Regions from separate parts of the Scandinavium tedordense genome, predicted to be linked through region 2. Evidence: riboswitches for the same ligand, from Rfam matches in the RefSeq annotation. Region 2 holds a riboswitch; the other holds the start of a gene.

Region 1 (8,025 bases), on a different contig from region 2:
CGCCGTGGTCATCAAAACGCACGCGAATGTGTTCCGGCGGCTTACTGTAGATATTAAGTTCAATCAGAGAGAGCGTATCGCCCTGCCAGCGGTATTCGCTGGTTGACGTGTTCCCGCTGCGCCACGGGCTGAATGCCGCGAGCATATGGGTTTCATTGTCGGAATCTTTACGCCAAATGCGCACTGCGCCTTGGTTGTCTGCATAACCGCTGGCAGTAAATGGCGGCAGAGACGAATTGTGGCTACAGGCAGACAGCAGCAACACGCCAGCCAGCATCAATGCGCGACGCCAGATAGACAAAAGGGGCGATACCGCCCCTTCGTTAAAACTGTTCACCGGCACGCGGTCTTACTTAACTGCGTCTTTCAGAGCTTTGCCAGAAACAAATGCCGGCACGTTAGCTGCGGCGATTTTGATTTCATTACCGGTCTGCGGGTTGCGGCCAGTACGCTCAGCGCGGTGGTTCACTTTGAAGGTACCGAAACCAACCAGTTGTACAGCATCACCTTCTTTCAGAGACTCAGTAATTGCAGCCAGAGTAGATTCCAGGGCAGATTTAGCCTGTGCTTTTGACAGGTCAGCCTTGTCCGCAATTACATCAATCAGTTGAGTCTTGTTCATATGTTATCCTTACAATGTGTTTATCGCTTGCTAAGCATCGAGTGCGACGGAAATGCCAAAAAAGCACTCTCCTGCATACACGCACCGATAGCCACTTTTTTTCGCCTTCCAAATGTAGACCAGACGGGGGGCAGATGTGAAGCCTTCAGGCACGACAATTCGGACTGAATGTCACGTTTTGTGGCTTCATTGATTAAAATTTATCCCGATATTACTCTCACCAGCCTCACGAAGGTCCGCGCGCAGCCCTTTTATCAGTTCAAGATCGCGTTCTTCGCACTCTGCCAGAAGTCTGAAAATTTCCCACTGGATGTCCCATTCCTGCTCAACTGCTGGATTTTCTTTCAGCTCTTCATCTGTCATTTCGCGACCGGCTTGGGTCATTTCAAGCATCGCGACGGTAGTGATCGAAGACTTGCTGACTTCAATGGCGTGCTCGAGGGTTTCACCACTCAGACGCGAATGCACCAGTTCACTCAACGCCACGCAGGCGTCAATTGCCGGGTACACACCGTACATGTCGAAATCATCCGCAACCGGGATCGCTTCTTCCAGCTTTTCGAGCTGGCTGTCGAAGTTTACCTTGGCGTCCTTCACAGTCAGGGTTTCCCAGATAAGATCGAGAATACGACGATAAATCTGCCCATCAGTAAATTCAGTCTGCTGACAGAACATGGCGTAGTTCGGATACATGCGCTCGCACAGGCAAGCCATGAAGGTCACATGCTGCCAGCTTTCCAGCTTCTCAAGGCGCAGATGAATCGGGTTTTGTAACATGATGAGCTCTCGAATGCGTTAATTAGCGGCAGTTTACCTGAATCAGGGCTGAATTGCTTGCCAACGCAGGAAGGCGGGCCTTTCGGAGGCAACCGCATCGGCCCAGCGGGTGGGTTCCGGTAGGCGATATCCCTGCGTGCAGCGCTGAACCCACGCCAACGCGCTGTCCTGGCTGACGCGATGTCCGGTGGCGATAAACAGCGGATTACAGCGCACTTTGCTGCGCCAGACCCAACCCAGTTGTTCCTGTTTATCCATCAGTGGTGCCAGTGCGCCCGGTTCGGCAGACAGCGGTTCGAACTTGCCGCACAGGCGTTTTTTCGCCACGCCAATCGTTGGAACGTCCACTAACAAACCAAAGTGGCTGGCGACACCCAAACGCCGCGGATGGGAAATCCCGTGACCATCGACAAACAGCAGGTCAGGTTTACGAGAAAGTTGTTCCCACGCCGTCAGCAGCGCGGGATATTCACGGAATGACAGGAAGCCAGGGATGTAAGGCATGGTGGTAGGAATACGCGCTATCTGGTATTCCACCAATTCGAGGTCCGGATAGGTCAGCAGGACGATGGCCGCGCGGGTTATCTCGCCACCCTGCTCGAATCCCACATCTGCACCGCCGATGAGCCTCGGAGGATCTGCAGAAAAACGATCCTCGCGGATCACGGACAATGCTAACGCCCGCTGTTGTTCACGAAGATCCGCCAGATCCATGCTTCGCCCTTAGCGGTGATACTGCGGCGACAGGCGGTGCACAGCGTCAACGAATGCGCCCGCGTGTTCCGGTGGAACATCCTGATGGATGCCATGCCCAAGGTTGAACACGTGGCCTTCTCCCTCGCCAAATCCAGCCAGAATGGTCGCCACTTCTTCTTCAATGCGTGCAGGCTGCGCGTACAGCATCGACGGATCCATATTGCCTTGCAGCGCAACTTTATGCCCCACGCGACGACGCGCATCGGCAATATCCGTGGTCCAGTCGAGGCCCAGCGCATCGCAGCCGGTTTCTGCCATCGCTTCCAGCCATTGCCCGCCGCCTTTGGTAAACAGTGTTACCGGCACGCGATGACCTTCGTTTTCACGCAGCAGGCCATCAATAATTTTGTGCATGTAGTAGAGGGAGAACTGCTGATAATCACGCCCGGTCAGCACGCCGCCCCAGGTGTCGAAAATCATCACCGATTGCGCCCCGGCTTTGATTTGCGCGTTCAGATACAACGTGACGCTTTTCGCCAGCTTATCGAGCAGCAAATGCAGCGCCTGCGGATCGGCATACATCATCTTCTTGATAACGGTAAACGCTTTACTGCTGCCACCTTCAACCATGTAAGTGGCCAGCGTCCACGGGCTGCCGGAGAAACCAATCAGCGGCACTTCGCCCTTCAGTTCTCGGCGAATGGTCCGTACCGCGTTCATCACGTAGCCCAGTTCCTGTTCAGGATCCGGCACTGGCAGCTTTTCGATATCAGCTTTGGTTTTCAGCGGGGAAGTAAAACGCGGGCCTTCACCGGTTTCAAAATACAGGCCCAGGCCCATCGCATCAGGAATCGTCAGAATGTCCGAGAAGAGGATCGCCGCGTCCAGCGGGAAACGCCGCAGTGGCTGCAACGTCACTTCGCAGGCCAGCTCCGCGTTCTTGCACAGCGACATAAAATCGCCCGCTTCGGCACGCGTGGCTTTGTACTCCGGCAAATAGCGGCCCGCTTGTCTCATCATCCAGACAGGGGTGATATCAACAGGCTGGCGCATCAGCGCACGCAGATAACGATCGTTCTTCAGTTCGGTCATGTTTGCAGTTCCTTTATGCATCATGCGAGAAGTGTACCATCACTCATAGTCTGCCCGACACATCGCCACCGTATCTTCAATCAAACGGCGCGCCACGGTTCCCGGCGGAGGCAGCAACGGCAGATTGTCGTAGCGATACCAGTTGGCTTCAATCAGCTCTTTCGGGTCGATAACGATATCGCCACTATCGTAGTCAGCCATATACGCTGTCATCAGCGACTGCGGGAACGGCCACGGTTGCGAGGTCACATAGCGAAGATTTTTAACGCGGATGCTGCTCTCTTCCATCACTTCTCGAGCCACCGCCTGTTCGAGGGTTTCCCCGACTTCAACAAACCCCGCCAGCACCGTGTGCACGCCGTTGCGATGGCGCGTGTGCTGGGCCAGCAGAATCGAATCATCACGGCGGATAGCCACAATAATGCACGGCGCAATTTGCGGGTAATAACGCTCGCGGCAGTGACTGCACAGCATCGCCCATTCGGTTTTGCTCGGGTGCATGCTGTGCCCGCAGTATCCGCAGAATTTATGGGAACGATAAAATTCCGTCAGCTGAACACCGCGCCCGGCAAGCTGGAACAAACCCACATCCTGATCCAGCACCTGGCGAACCGTGCCCATATCCTGGCGTCGCGCCTGCTGAATCAGCCACACGGGTTCGCCCTGCCATTCCCCGATAGGCATCGCATTCAGACCGACAAGATCGAATTTTTCCGCCTCGCCATGCGGCAACTCGCCGCCAGGCAGCCATAATTTCTGTTCGTGACTGACTATCCACCAGCCGCGATCTAATTTTTCAATTATACGATCCATATCTATTGCACTACCTTCGCTTCACTGGCACTTTGTTAACAGTGCTTTTACATTTTTGGGTGAGCCGGTTTTGCTCTTTCACATGCGGAGTCCATCATGCTAAACCAGTTAGAAAGCCTGACAGAGCGCGTCGGCGGCAGCCACCAACTTGTCGATCAATGGCTCCAGGTGCGTAAACAATTGCTCGTCGCCTATTACAATCTGGTTGGCATTAAGCCTGGCAAAGGATCGTATATGCGTCTTAACGAGAAAGCACTGGACGATTTTTGTCAGCGCCTGGTGGATTATCTCTCCGCCGGCCATTTCAGTATTTATGAACGCATTGTCGGCGAATTGAAAGGTGAAAACCCACTTTTGACGGCAACAAAGCTCTATCCGCAACTCGAAGGCAACACTCAGCAAATTATGGACATGTATGATTCCAGCCTGGAAACCGCCATTGATGACGACAATTGCATGGAGTTTCAAGGGGCGTTATCCAGCCTCGGCGAAGCCCTCGCCGCCCGGTTTACGCTGGAAGACAGCCTGATTGCGCTGGCACTGGATAACAAGCTAAACGGCAGCGCGAACGATGAAAATCAGATTGCGCGTCCGGCTTGAGTTCTTAAGCATTAACGAGTAATTTACATTCTTCACCTCGCCGCTGGCGGGGGTTTATCTTGTCGGAGTGCCCATTTGGGCTGAGACCGTTAATTCGGGATCCGCGGAACCTGATCAGGTTAGTACCTGCGAAGGGAACAAGAGTCACCTTTAGTACACGCAGTCATTCTGGTTGTATCAAGGCGGCAACTGAGCGAATCTCCAGGCGCTTACACAAATAAGTGACCTGGGGTGAACGAAGGCAGCCAACGCAGAAACAGCCTGAATGATAAGTGCACCTCTTGATTCATCCGTCGTCTGACAAGCCATTTCCTTCATACACTGGAATGCGCTATGTCTACTACCAAACTCTCCCGCCGCGAACAGCGTGCACACGCCCAACACTTTATCGATACCCTCGAAGGTACGGCTTTCCCCAATTCGAAACGGATTTACCTCCAGGGTTCTCGCGATGATATTCGTGTGCCGATGCGCGAAATTCAGCTCAGCCCAACGCTCCTTGGCGGCGCCAAAGGTAACCCCCAGTTCGAACAAAACGAAGCCGTGCCGGTGTATGACACTTCCGGCCCGTATGGCGATCCGGATATTGCGATCAACGTGCAGCAGGGCCTGGCCAAAGTGCGCCAGCCGTGGATTGACGCACGCCATGACAGCGAACCGTTGGACGAACGCAGCTCCGCTTATACCAAACAACGTCTGGCCGACGACGGTCTCGACGAACTGCGGTTCACCGGCCTGCTGACGCCCAAACGCGCCGTCGCGGGCAAATGCGTGACCCAGCTGTACTACGCCCGTCAGGGCATCGTCACCCCTGAAATGGAGTTTATTGCCATTCGCGAAAACATGGGCCGCGAGCGCATTCGCGGCGAAGTGTTACGCCACCAGCATCCAGGCGAAGGTTTTGGCGCGCGTCTGCCAGAAAACATCACCCCTGAATTTGTACGCGATGAAGTCGCCGCAGGCCGCGCCATCATTCCAGCCAACATCAATCACCCGGAATCTGAACCGATGATCATCGGCCGCAATTTCCTGGTGAAGGTTAACGCCAATATCGGCAACTCGGCGGTCACGTCGTCCATCGAAGAAGAAGTGGAAAAACTGGTATGGTCGACGCGTTGGGGCGCGGACACGGTGATGGATTTATCCACCGGGCGCTACATCCACGAAACCCGTGAGTGGATCCTGCGCAACAGCCCGGTGCCGATTGGCACAGTGCCGATTTATCAGGCGCTGGAGAAGGTGAACGGTATTGCCGAAGACCTGACATGGGAAGCGTTCCGCGACACGCTTCTGGAACAGGCGGAACAGGGTGTAGATTACTTCACCATTCACGCGGGCGTGCTGCTGCGCTACGTGCCGATGACCGCCAAACGCCTGACCGGCATCGTTTCCCGCGGCGGCTCGATCATGGCGAAATGGTGTCTGTCGCACCATCAGGAAAACTTTTTGTATCAGCATTTCCGCGAGATTTGCGAAATCTGCGCCGCGTACGATGTGTCCCTCTCGCTGGGCGACGGCCTGCGCCCTGGCTCAATTCAGGATGCCAACGATGAAGCACAGTTTGCCGAACTGCATACCCTTGGCGAACTGACCAAAATCGCCTGGGAATACGACGTACAGGTGATGATTGAAGGCCCGGGCCACGTGCCAATGCAGATGATCCGCCGCAACATGACCGAAGAGCTGGAACACTGCCACGAAGCGCCATTCTACACTCTGGGGCCGTTAACCACCGATATCGCACCGGGCTACGACCATTTCACTTCCGGGATTGGCGCAGCGATGATTGGCTGGTTCGGCTGCGCGATGCTGTGCTACGTCACGCCAAAAGAGCACCTCGGCTTACCGAATAAAGAAGATGTTAAACAAGGGCTCATCACCTACAAAATTGCCGCTCACGCAGCTGACCTCGCGAAGGGTCATCCGGGCGCGCAAATCCGCGATAACGCCATGTCAAAAGCGCGCTTTGAATTCCGCTGGGAAGACCAGTTCAACCTGGCGCTCGATCCGTTCACCGCTCGCGCTTATCACGACGAAACCCTGCCGCAGGAGTCCGGCAAAGTGGCGCACTTCTGCTCGATGTGCGGGCCGAAGTTTTGCTCGATGAAAATCTCCCAGGAAGTACGCGACTACGCGGCGGCGCAGACCATCGAAGTGGGTATGGCCGATATGTCTGAAAATTTTCGCGCCAAAGGTGGTGAAATCTATCTGCGCAAGGAGGAAGCCTGATGATTCAGCCTGATTTCCCTACGGTGCCGCAGCGCCTGGGCCTTTATCCGGTTGTCGACAGCGTGGAGTGGATTGCGCGTTTGCTGGACAGTGGCGTGCGCACGCTCCAGCTGCGCATAAAAGACAAGACCGATGACGAGGTGGAAGCAGACGTAATCGCAGCCATTGCTCTGGGCCGCCGCTATCGCGCCCGGCTGTTTATCAATGATTACTGGCGGCTGGCAGTGAAACATCGGGCCTACGGGGTGCATCTCGGCCAGGAAGATTTGGCCGTAACAGACCTGGATGGTATCCGTGACGCAGGCCTGCGGCTCGGCGTTTCGACGCATGACGATATGGAAATTGACGTAGCGCTGGCGGCGAAACCGTCGTACATCGCGCTGGGCCACGTTTTTCCGACACAAACCAAACAGATGCCGTCAGCCCCGCAAGGGCTGGCGCAGCTGGCCGAACACATCGCGCGGTTGAATGATTATCCGACGGTGGCAATTGGTGGCATCAGCCTCGAACGCGCCCCATCAGTGCTGGCCACCGGTGTCGGCAGTATTGCGGTCGTCAGCGCCATTACTCAGGCGCAGGACTGGCAGTTGGCCACCGCGCAACTGCTGGAAATGGCGGGAGCTGGCGATGAATGACCACCAGTTTATGCGCTACAGCCGCCAGATCCTGGTCGATGATATCGCGATTGAAGGGCAGCAGAAGCTACTTGCCAGCCGGGTGCTGATTATTGGCCTCGGCGGTCTGGGCTCACCAGCAGCGCTGTATCTGGCCGGAGCGGGCATCGGCACGCTCGTACTGGCCGATGATGACCACGTTCACATCAGTAATTTGCAGCGACAAATCCTGTATACGTCGGCAGATATAGACCAACCCAAATCGGAAGCCACCCGACGGCGGCTTTCGCAACTCAACCCGGATATTACGCTTATCGCGCTGAATCAGCGCCTCAGCGGGGAGCCACTTCGCCAGCAGGTTCAACAGGCCGATGTGGTACTCGACTGTACCGATACGATGGCAAGTCGCCAGGCGATCAACGCCGCCTGCGTTGCACACGGCACACCGTTGATCATTGCCAGCGCCGTCAGCTTTGGCGGACAGTTGATGGTTGTCGCCCCGCCACTGACGCATGGCTGTTATCGCTGCCTGTGGCCCGATGAACTGGAGCCCGAACGCAACTGCCGCACCGCCGGGATCGT
Region 2 (8,025 bases):
GGATTAGCCACCGGTGCTGCTGGCGCACTTTTCCATTTACCGATGTCGGCATTTGGTGTGGCGCTGATTGGTGGTTTCGGCGCGATGGTTGCCTTCGGCGCTGGCTTACTGATCCGTGGATATTCGCTGACCTACTTTGGGGTGGATATTGAAAGCCTCTATTTACCTCATGGCATGATGATTGGTGCGGGCCTGGTGGCGTTATTGCAAGTCTCAAAGATCGTTCTGAGCAAGAAGAAAAGTCGTTCAGATAATGGTCAGGCCCGGTTGGGTCAGGCGCTGCGTCTTGGCGGGATAGGCTATTTGCTGATCATGATCTTACTGACGCTCAGTACCGGCTTGTATATGCATATGAGCGTGACCATGCTGCTGTGCTTTGTGATTTATGGCGCTGCTGTGGCCTTCGTTCATGAGCTTATTGTCGGTATCGCGGCAATGCACTCCGGCTGGTTTCCGGCGTTTGCTGTGGCGCTGATCACTTTACTTATCGGGATGTTAATTGGTTTCCCACCGGAGGCGCTGGTCGTTCTGGCGGGCTTCTCTACTGCCACGGGACCGGCATTTGCTGACATGGGATTCGACCTGAAAGCGGGCACTATCCTGCGGACCGGAAGCAGTCCGCAGTTCGAGCAGGCAGGGCGACGGGAACAGTTGCTTGCAGCGATGATTGGCTTCGGGGTCGCCATTGTGGTGGTGGCCATCAGTCACCGCCTTTACTTCAATAACCATCAATTCGCTCCGATTGACGCCGCCTATGTCGCGACGATCAAAGCAGGAATCTCCACCAATGTTGCTCACCAACTGATGTTATGGGCCATTCCTGGAGCTCTGCTGCAATTTTTAGGCGGATCCCGACGCCAGCTTGGGGTGCTTTTTGCCACTGGCTTGCTGATCGCCAGTCCACTGGCAGGCTGGATGGTTGCACTTGGGATACTGCTACGTGTGGTGGTAGCCCGGTGCCTAAAACCGGAACAACGTGAAGGACTTGAAGTCTTTGCCGGTGGTGTTATTGCCGGTGATGCCCTGCTCAGTTTCTTCAGTAGCGCCGTAGGTGCGTTGCGTAAATAGCCCTTTAGCTGACAAGAGACCTCTTATATGAAACGTAAAATAACAACCGATGATATTCAGGCCGCTGTCTATGGTGGGGCTATCCTCGGCGGAGGTGGTGGTGGATTGATCGCTGCCGGAGAAAAAGCCGCGACATTTGCGCTGGCGGTAGGAGAGGTATCGTTGTGGAGTACCGACGAATTCTCACCTGACAACCTGACTGCGACCGTTGCGCTTGTCGGCGCACCTGCAGCGCCCAATCCCTGCCTTAAACCGGTTCATTTGATCCGTACCATCGAACTCCTGCGTGAGGCGTTGCCTAAAAATCAACAACTGGTCGCCCTGAACACCAATGAAAACGGCGCGGAAACAACCTCTAATGGCTGGTTTCATGCCGCGATGTGCGGTTTACCGGTTATAGATTTGGCATGCAACGGTCGGGCGCACCCTAGCGGCATGATGGGCTCACTCGGACTGCATCGTGAAGAAGGCTATCGCTCTGTTCAGGCCTGGGCAGGTGGCGATGCTGATCATTACGTAGAAGGGATGGCACAGGGCGGCCTTGAACAAGCTTCCGGCGTGGTGCGTCGTGCGTCCGTCGAAGCCGGGGGTATAGTTGCCGTCGCGCGTAATCCTGTCACGGTTGACTATGCCAGTCGCCACGGTGCACCCGGCGCGATTAGCCAGGCAATCAAACTGGGGCATGCCTGGCTGGATAGCGGTTATGACGGCGCGGTGCGCTTTTTACAGGGGCGAGAAATTGCGCGTGGGACGGTCAGTCAGTATCGCTGTGAACAGCAGGGCGGCCTGGATCTCGGCTGTGTTGTATTAAATGACACTGCAAAAACAAGCCTGAGTTTTGTTAATGAATACATGACATTAGAGCAAGATAATCAAACCATTGCCTGTTTCCCTGATCTGCTCATGACATTCAGCGATGAGGGTAAACCTTTGGTTTCTGCCCATGTGCGCGAAGGGATGGAGATCCGTGTGGTGCGTGTACCTGCGCAAAATCTGTTGCTCTCCCGCACGATGTTTATGCCTGAACTCTACCGTCCCTTCGAAGAGATGCTGGGTCGCAAATTTGCGCCTGACTCTGCGGTGTAACACTAAAAATTAAAAGATCAGTACTAAAAGGAAATCCGATGTCATCCCGCAGTAAACAGGTTATCGCGCTCGCCGTACTCTCGTTGTCCTCTGTCTCGATACAAGCTATGGCAGAAGAGTTTATTGGTTTCGGCCAGGCGGGTAAGCCAGGCTCCTGGGCGCTTGAAGAGTACCCTGAATTCACGCACACCGCGCCTGACTCAAATTCGATAGCAACCTATAACGAACTCAGTTATTTCACCGAAACCGGGGCCACGGGTACGACCCGTGATCAGTATGAGTTCTGGGTTGGCGTGAATACAGGCTACGCCAACACCCACGATGCTCCTGGAGCAAATGGCGGAGGGATTTCAGCCCCTGGTGTTGGCTTTGAATATTACTATCAGGTTGTGACGCCAGACAATGGAAAACACCCTGGAGATCCAGGATACCGGACATTCTGGACCAGCCCGACCCTGACGATGAACTTCCCTAATGGCAGCAGCAAAACGGCCGGGTATGGTGCCGGGGCTAACCAATACTCTTACAGCTTGAGTTGGGCTAACTGGATCCAGATAGATAAAATAGGCATCACGGCTAACCCGGTTGAACTGTTCTATGCGTCGCATAACCAGAATCAAACTGAAACAGACGAAGGGCAGTACGAAAAACTGCGCGGAGGACTGAGTGTCACGTTGATGGATATCGCTGCGGGTTATCAGGTTCGTCCTGATCTGTTTGCCGGCATCCATCATGCATACAGTATGAATGCATGGCGAAAGTCGGATTATGCAGAATCACGGGAAGGAAAAATTGGGCCGAGTGTCACATATCTGGGATTGGCTGACTACGGTCTATTTATCTGTGGCAATGTGGATTTCGATTACTACACCTCATCGAATTTAAAAAAATCTGAGTCGATCAGTATGTCGATAGTTAAAAACCTCTGAGGTATATCCCCAGTCCAACTATAGGGCAGGATCGTCTATTGGGGTGAGGTCAGTCCAAACGTCAAAACCATTCGCCACAAATTACAGCCATGATAATAATTTAGTAAAAAGATGCCGGCGGAATGCCGTAATGCCGATCCAGTGGTTGTGTAAGAATCCGGAAATGCTTACCCGTTTCCGGATTTTTTTATGCACATTGAACAGGCAGTTGATCTCGTTTCACACTACCACTCTTTACGTAACCCACTGACTTCTCTCGGGGATTACCTCGACCCTGAGCCCATCTCCCGTTGCCTTGCCGAATCCGGCACTGTCACTGTGCGTAAACGCCGCCTGCTGCTGGAAATGATGGTCTGGTGCGTCGTCGGGATGGGGTACAGCGTGAAGAAGCGAGACCCGATAGGGCGGGCTTGCAACAGCAAGCAACTTCCCCTAAGCTGGCAAAAAGTAAGCTAATTTGTAGTAAATGACTCGGGGTGCCCTTCTTTGTGAAGGCTGAGAAATACCCGTACCACCTGATCTGGATAATGCCAGCGTAGGGAAGTCAGAGACCCTCGCAGGGTATCGCTTCTTACCGACTGGCAGGAGCGTACCATGCAACCTAAACTGCTAAGTTCCGCGCAGCTTGCGCACACTTCACATCATTTTCGCGACCGTTCGCCACTCGTTCACTGTATGACTAATGACGTGGTGCAAACCTTCACGGCCAATGTTTTGCTGGCGCTGGGTGCATCTCCGGCGATGGTGATTGATGCCCAGGAAGCCCCACAGTTTGCCGCTCTCGCTGATGCACTGCTGATTAATGTCGGTACGCTGACGCAGGAACGCGCGCACGCAATGCGTTTAGCCGTAGACAGTGCCAACGCCAATAACACGCCCTGGACGCTGGACCCGGTAGCGGTTGGTGCGCTGAGTTTGCGGACTGAATTTTGTCAGCAGCTGTTGGCGCTGCGTCCGGCGGCTATTCGGGGCAATGCCTCTGAAATCATGGCGCTGGCAGGTATGAGCCACGGCGGACGCGGGGTCGATGCCACCGACACTGCCGCCGCCGCATTACCGGCGGCTCAGGCGCTGGCGCGTCAATATTCAACTCTGGTTGCGGTCACCGGTGAAGTGGATTACGTCACTGACGGGCGCCGGACGCTGATGATAACCGGCGGTGATGCGTTAATGACGCGGGTGGTTGGCACCGGCTGTGCGCTTTCGGCCGTGGTCGCCGCGTGCTGTGTGCTGCCGGGCGATGCACTGGATAACGTGGCTGCCGCCTGCGGCATGATGAAACGCGCCGGACGTGTGGCGACGGAAAACAGCCACGGGCCAGGCAGTTTTGTCGCCGCCTTCCTCGACGCGCTTAACGCGGAGGGTCAGCCATGAAACGGATTAACGCGCTCACCATCGCCGGAACAGACCCGAGCGGTGGGGCAGGGATTCAGGCAGACCTGAAAACTTTCTCGGCGCTTGGCGCTTACGGCTGTTCGGTCATCACCGCGCTGGTGGCGCAGAATACGCGCGGCGTGCAATCGGTTTATCGGATCGAACCCGATTTTGTCGCAGCCCAGCTGGATTCGGTGTTCAGCGACGTGCGCATTGACACCACTAAAATTGGGATGCTGGCGGAAACGGATATCGTGGAAGCCGTTGCGGAACGCCTGGCGCGCTATCGCATCGAAAACGTGGTGCTCGACACCGTCATGCTGGCGAAAAGCGGCGATCCACTTTTGTCTGCCTCAGCGGTCGCTACATTGCGCAGCCGACTGCTACCGCAGGTTTCATTGATTACGCCAAATTTGCCGGAGGCCGCCGCGCTGCTGGATACGCCGCACGCGCAAAACGAACGCGAAATGATCGAGCAGGGCCGCGCGCTGCGGGCGCTGGGCTGCGAAGCGGTACTGATGAAGGGCGGTCATCTGGATGATGCTGAAAGCCCGGACTGGCTGTTTACCGCTGATGGAGAAACGCGGTTCACCGCGCCGCGCGTGCAGACCAAAAATACCCACGGCACCGGCTGCACGCTGTCGGCGGCGTTAGCGGCGCTGCGTCCTCGCCACGCAAACTGGCTGGAAACAGTGCCTGAAGCCAAGCGCTGGTTGTCGGCGGCGCTTTCCGCGGCGGATTCTCTGGAGGTCGGTCACGGAATTGGCCCGGTGCATCATTTTCACGCGTGGTGGTAGTATACTGGCTGAAACAGTCTGTCAGGAAAACCAGAGATGGAACAAGCGCATACCCGGCTTCTCGCCCAACTGAACGAGCGCATCGCCGCCGCCGATAACACGCCGCTGTACCTGAAATTTGCCGAAACGGTGAAGAACGCGGTGCGTAGCGGTTGGCTTGAGCACGGCAATATTCTGCCCGGCGAGCGCGACCTCAGCCAGCTGACCGGTGTATCGCGCATTACCGTGCGAAAGGCGATGCAAACGCTGGAAGACGAAGGTGTGGTGACGCGCGCCCGAGGCTACGGGACGCAAATCAACAACATCTTTGAATACTCGCTGAAAGAAGCGCGGGGGTTTTCTCAGCAGGTGGTGCTACGCGGCAAAAAACCGGACACGCTGTGGGTCAATAAACGGGTAGTTGAATGCCCGCCGGAAGTGGCCGAGCAGCTGGCGCTGGCACCGAAAAGCGAGGTGTTTTTGCTCAAGCGCATTCGCTACGTGGATGAAGAAGCGGTGTCGATTGAAGAGTCGTGGGTACCATCGCACCTGATTGCGGACGCCGATGACATCGGTATTTCGCTGTATGACTACTTTCGCAGCCAGCATATTTTCCCGCAGCGGACTCGCTCGCGAGTCAGCGCCCGGATGCCGGACGCTGAGTTTCAGTCGCACATCAAAATGGATGACAAAATCCCGGTGCTGGTGATCAAACAGGTGGCGCTGGATCAGCAGCAGCGGCCGATTGAGTACAGCATCAGCTACTGCCGCAGCGATTTATACGTGTTTGTGTGCGAGGAGTAATTCCTCGCGCGTAGGTGCGCAGTCGCCGCCCCGGTGGCTGACCACCCACGACGCCACCGCGTTACCAAGCGTCACAGCGTCGGCCAGCGACCAGCCTGCGGATAAACCCGCCAGCACGCCGCCCGCATGGCTGTCGCCGGCGCCGATGGTGTCGACCACCGTCGTTGGAAATGCTTTCGCTTGCCCACATTTTTCGGCACTGAAATGCCATGCCCCGTCTTTATCCTGACGCACAATCAATGGCGCATTCCAGCGTGTAAGCCAGGCTGTGCCCAATTCGCTGATGTCCTTCGACAGCTGCTGCTGTTCGGCGACGATCTCCGCTTCCTGACGGTTGAGCGTAATTATGGGCTGACAGGCCATGATCCGCGCGAACAGCGCAGGTGGCACATCGGCAATGCGCGGCCCGAAATCAATCAGTGCCGTTACACCGGGCGTCGTTTCCAGCCAGCTAATCAGCAGCTCAGCGCAGGGTGCGGTGAGCTGATAACCGGAAAGATACACCAGCCCGTTTGTGTCACGCGGCAGACGCGCCAGCCAGTCGTCATTCCAGGCGTTTTCCACCCCGGTGAACGACATAAACGTGCGTTCTCCGTCCGGCTCGACCAGCGCCAGACACCAGCCGTTATCGCCTTTGTCGGTGTCGATAATGCTGCTAATACCCTGGCGGGAAAGATTGTTGCGTACGATGTCAGCCCATACGCCTTGGCCGAGCGGCAGGGCGTTGCAGGCATCAATGCCCAGACGTTTCAGCGCCACGGCGACGTTCAGCGCGCAGCCGCCAATATTGACGCTTTGCTGTTGTAATTCGATATCGCAGCCGCGCCACGGCAGGGCATAGGCGTCGGCGATGACGTCAATCACCGCCGAGCCAATGACCGTCACCGGGCGTTTCTGACGAAGCTCGCTCAGGGTGTCGCTCAGCATGTCTCCTCCCGCCGTTGACGGTAGCCCAGCAGGGCCGTGGCGTAGCCGCCAAAGTCCAGTTGATTCACATCGTCGAGTTCCTGCTTCAGCGCCGGGTCGATACCGTCAATGCCGTGCAGCGCGCCGCAAATTGCCGTCGCCATCGCACCGATAGTGTCGGTGTCGCCGCCGAGGTTGGCGCATAACATGGCGCAGCGGTTCGGGTCCGTCTGTGCCAGTTCGACCATCGCTACCGCACAGGCGACCGATTCGAGGGTGCTGGTGCCCGCCCCGACCAGTTGATAAAGCTGTTCGCTGGCCGATTCCACGCCGTGTGCTTCACGAACGGTTTTCAGCGCCAGTTCGATACGCATGGCCAGCGACGCGTTGAAGGTGGTGACGCGTTTTTCCTGTGCCTGACGCGCGACGGCGGGCAGGGCATCGACAATGTTTTGCCAGCTTTCACCGTCCACTGCGCGGGAAACAGCCCAGCCGATCACCGTCGCTCCGGCAATCGCCAAATCGGATTTATGTGTCGGGCTTGAGGCCAGCGCAATCGCATCAATAAAGGTGTCGAGACAGGTGGTGGGTAACACGCAGCCGAGCGGCGAAACGCGCATTGCCGCACCGTTGGTCACGCCGTTGTTTTCCAGTTCACTGACCGGTTTGCCGTCACGAATGGCGTTCAGCGCGATTTTTGAGGTTGGGCCGAGCACGTTTTTGTTGAAGGCGTCAAAGCCTTCCGCCCATGCCAGAATGTGGCGGCCAATCACGTCCGGGACGATGTCGCCGTCGCATTCGATCAGCGCATCCGCCAGACACAGCGCCATCGACGTGTCGTCGGTAAACTCCGCGCGTTTGAAATAACAGGCGGCGTTGTTCTCCGCCGGGCCATCGAGAAAACGATCGATCCAGCCGAAGTGCGCTTTCACGCGGGAGCGAGGCCACAGTTCAGAGGGCATCCCCATCGCATCGCCTAACGCCTGACCGTACAGGGCACCGAGAATTCGTTGGTGTTTCATTTCACTTCCTCATGTGTCATCGCCATGTCGCGTTCGTCGTTGTCGACGTGGATGGCGGTA

What was found. Region 2 has a riboswitch for thiamine pyrophosphate ahead of thiM (hydroxyethylthiazole kinase). Riboswitches for the same ligand answer to the same signal wherever they lie in the genome.
Region 1: it holds a riboswitch for thiamine pyrophosphate, as region 2 does, so the genes downstream of both, thiC (phosphomethylpyrimidine synthase ThiC) here and thiM (hydroxyethylthiazole kinase) in region 2, are expected to answer to the same signal.

The regions. Positions count from the first base shown of each region.
Region 1 covers NZ_JALIGG010000041.1:3,682-11,706, forward strand. The annotation lists gene MUU46_RS00370 (DUF1481 domain-containing protein) at 1-337, opposite strand, end outside; gene hupA (nucleoid-associated protein HU-alpha) at 350-622, opposite strand; gene MUU46_RS00380 (YjaG family protein) at 809-1,399, opposite strand; gene nfi (deoxyribonuclease V) at 1,442-2,113, opposite strand; gene hemE (uroporphyrinogen decarboxylase) at 2,123-3,187, opposite strand; gene nudC (NAD(+) diphosphatase) at 3,227-4,000, opposite strand; gene rsd (sigma D regulator) at 4,097-4,600, shown strand; TPP riboswitch at 4,654-4,754, shown strand; gene thiC (phosphomethylpyrimidine synthase ThiC) at 4,934-6,829, shown strand; gene thiE (thiamine phosphate synthase) at 6,829-7,464, shown strand; gene MUU46_RS00415 (HesA/MoeB/ThiF family protein) at 7,457-8,025, shown strand, end outside.
Region 2 covers NZ_JALIGG010000056.1:573,510-581,534, reverse strand. The annotation lists gene MUU46_RS15925 (OPT/YSL family transporter) at 1-1,068, shown strand, start outside; gene MUU46_RS15920 (S-methyl thiohydantoin desulfurase domain-containing protein) at 1,096-2,154, shown strand; gene MUU46_RS15915 (hypothetical protein) at 2,193-3,083, shown strand; partial or broken gene MUU46_RS15910 (transposase domain-containing protein) at 3,273-3,518, shown strand; TPP riboswitch at 3,546-3,642, shown strand; gene thiM (hydroxyethylthiazole kinase) at 3,678-4,457, shown strand; gene thiD (bifunctional hydroxymethylpyrimidine kinase/phosphomethylpyrimidine kinase) at 4,454-5,254, shown strand; gene MUU46_RS15895 (GntR family transcriptional regulator) at 5,291-6,037, shown strand; gene MUU46_RS15890 (PfkB family carbohydrate kinase) at 6,011-6,964, opposite strand; gene MUU46_RS15885 (ADP-ribosylglycohydrolase family protein) at 6,958-7,965, opposite strand; gene MUU46_RS15880 (nucleoside permease) at 7,962-8,025, opposite strand, start outside.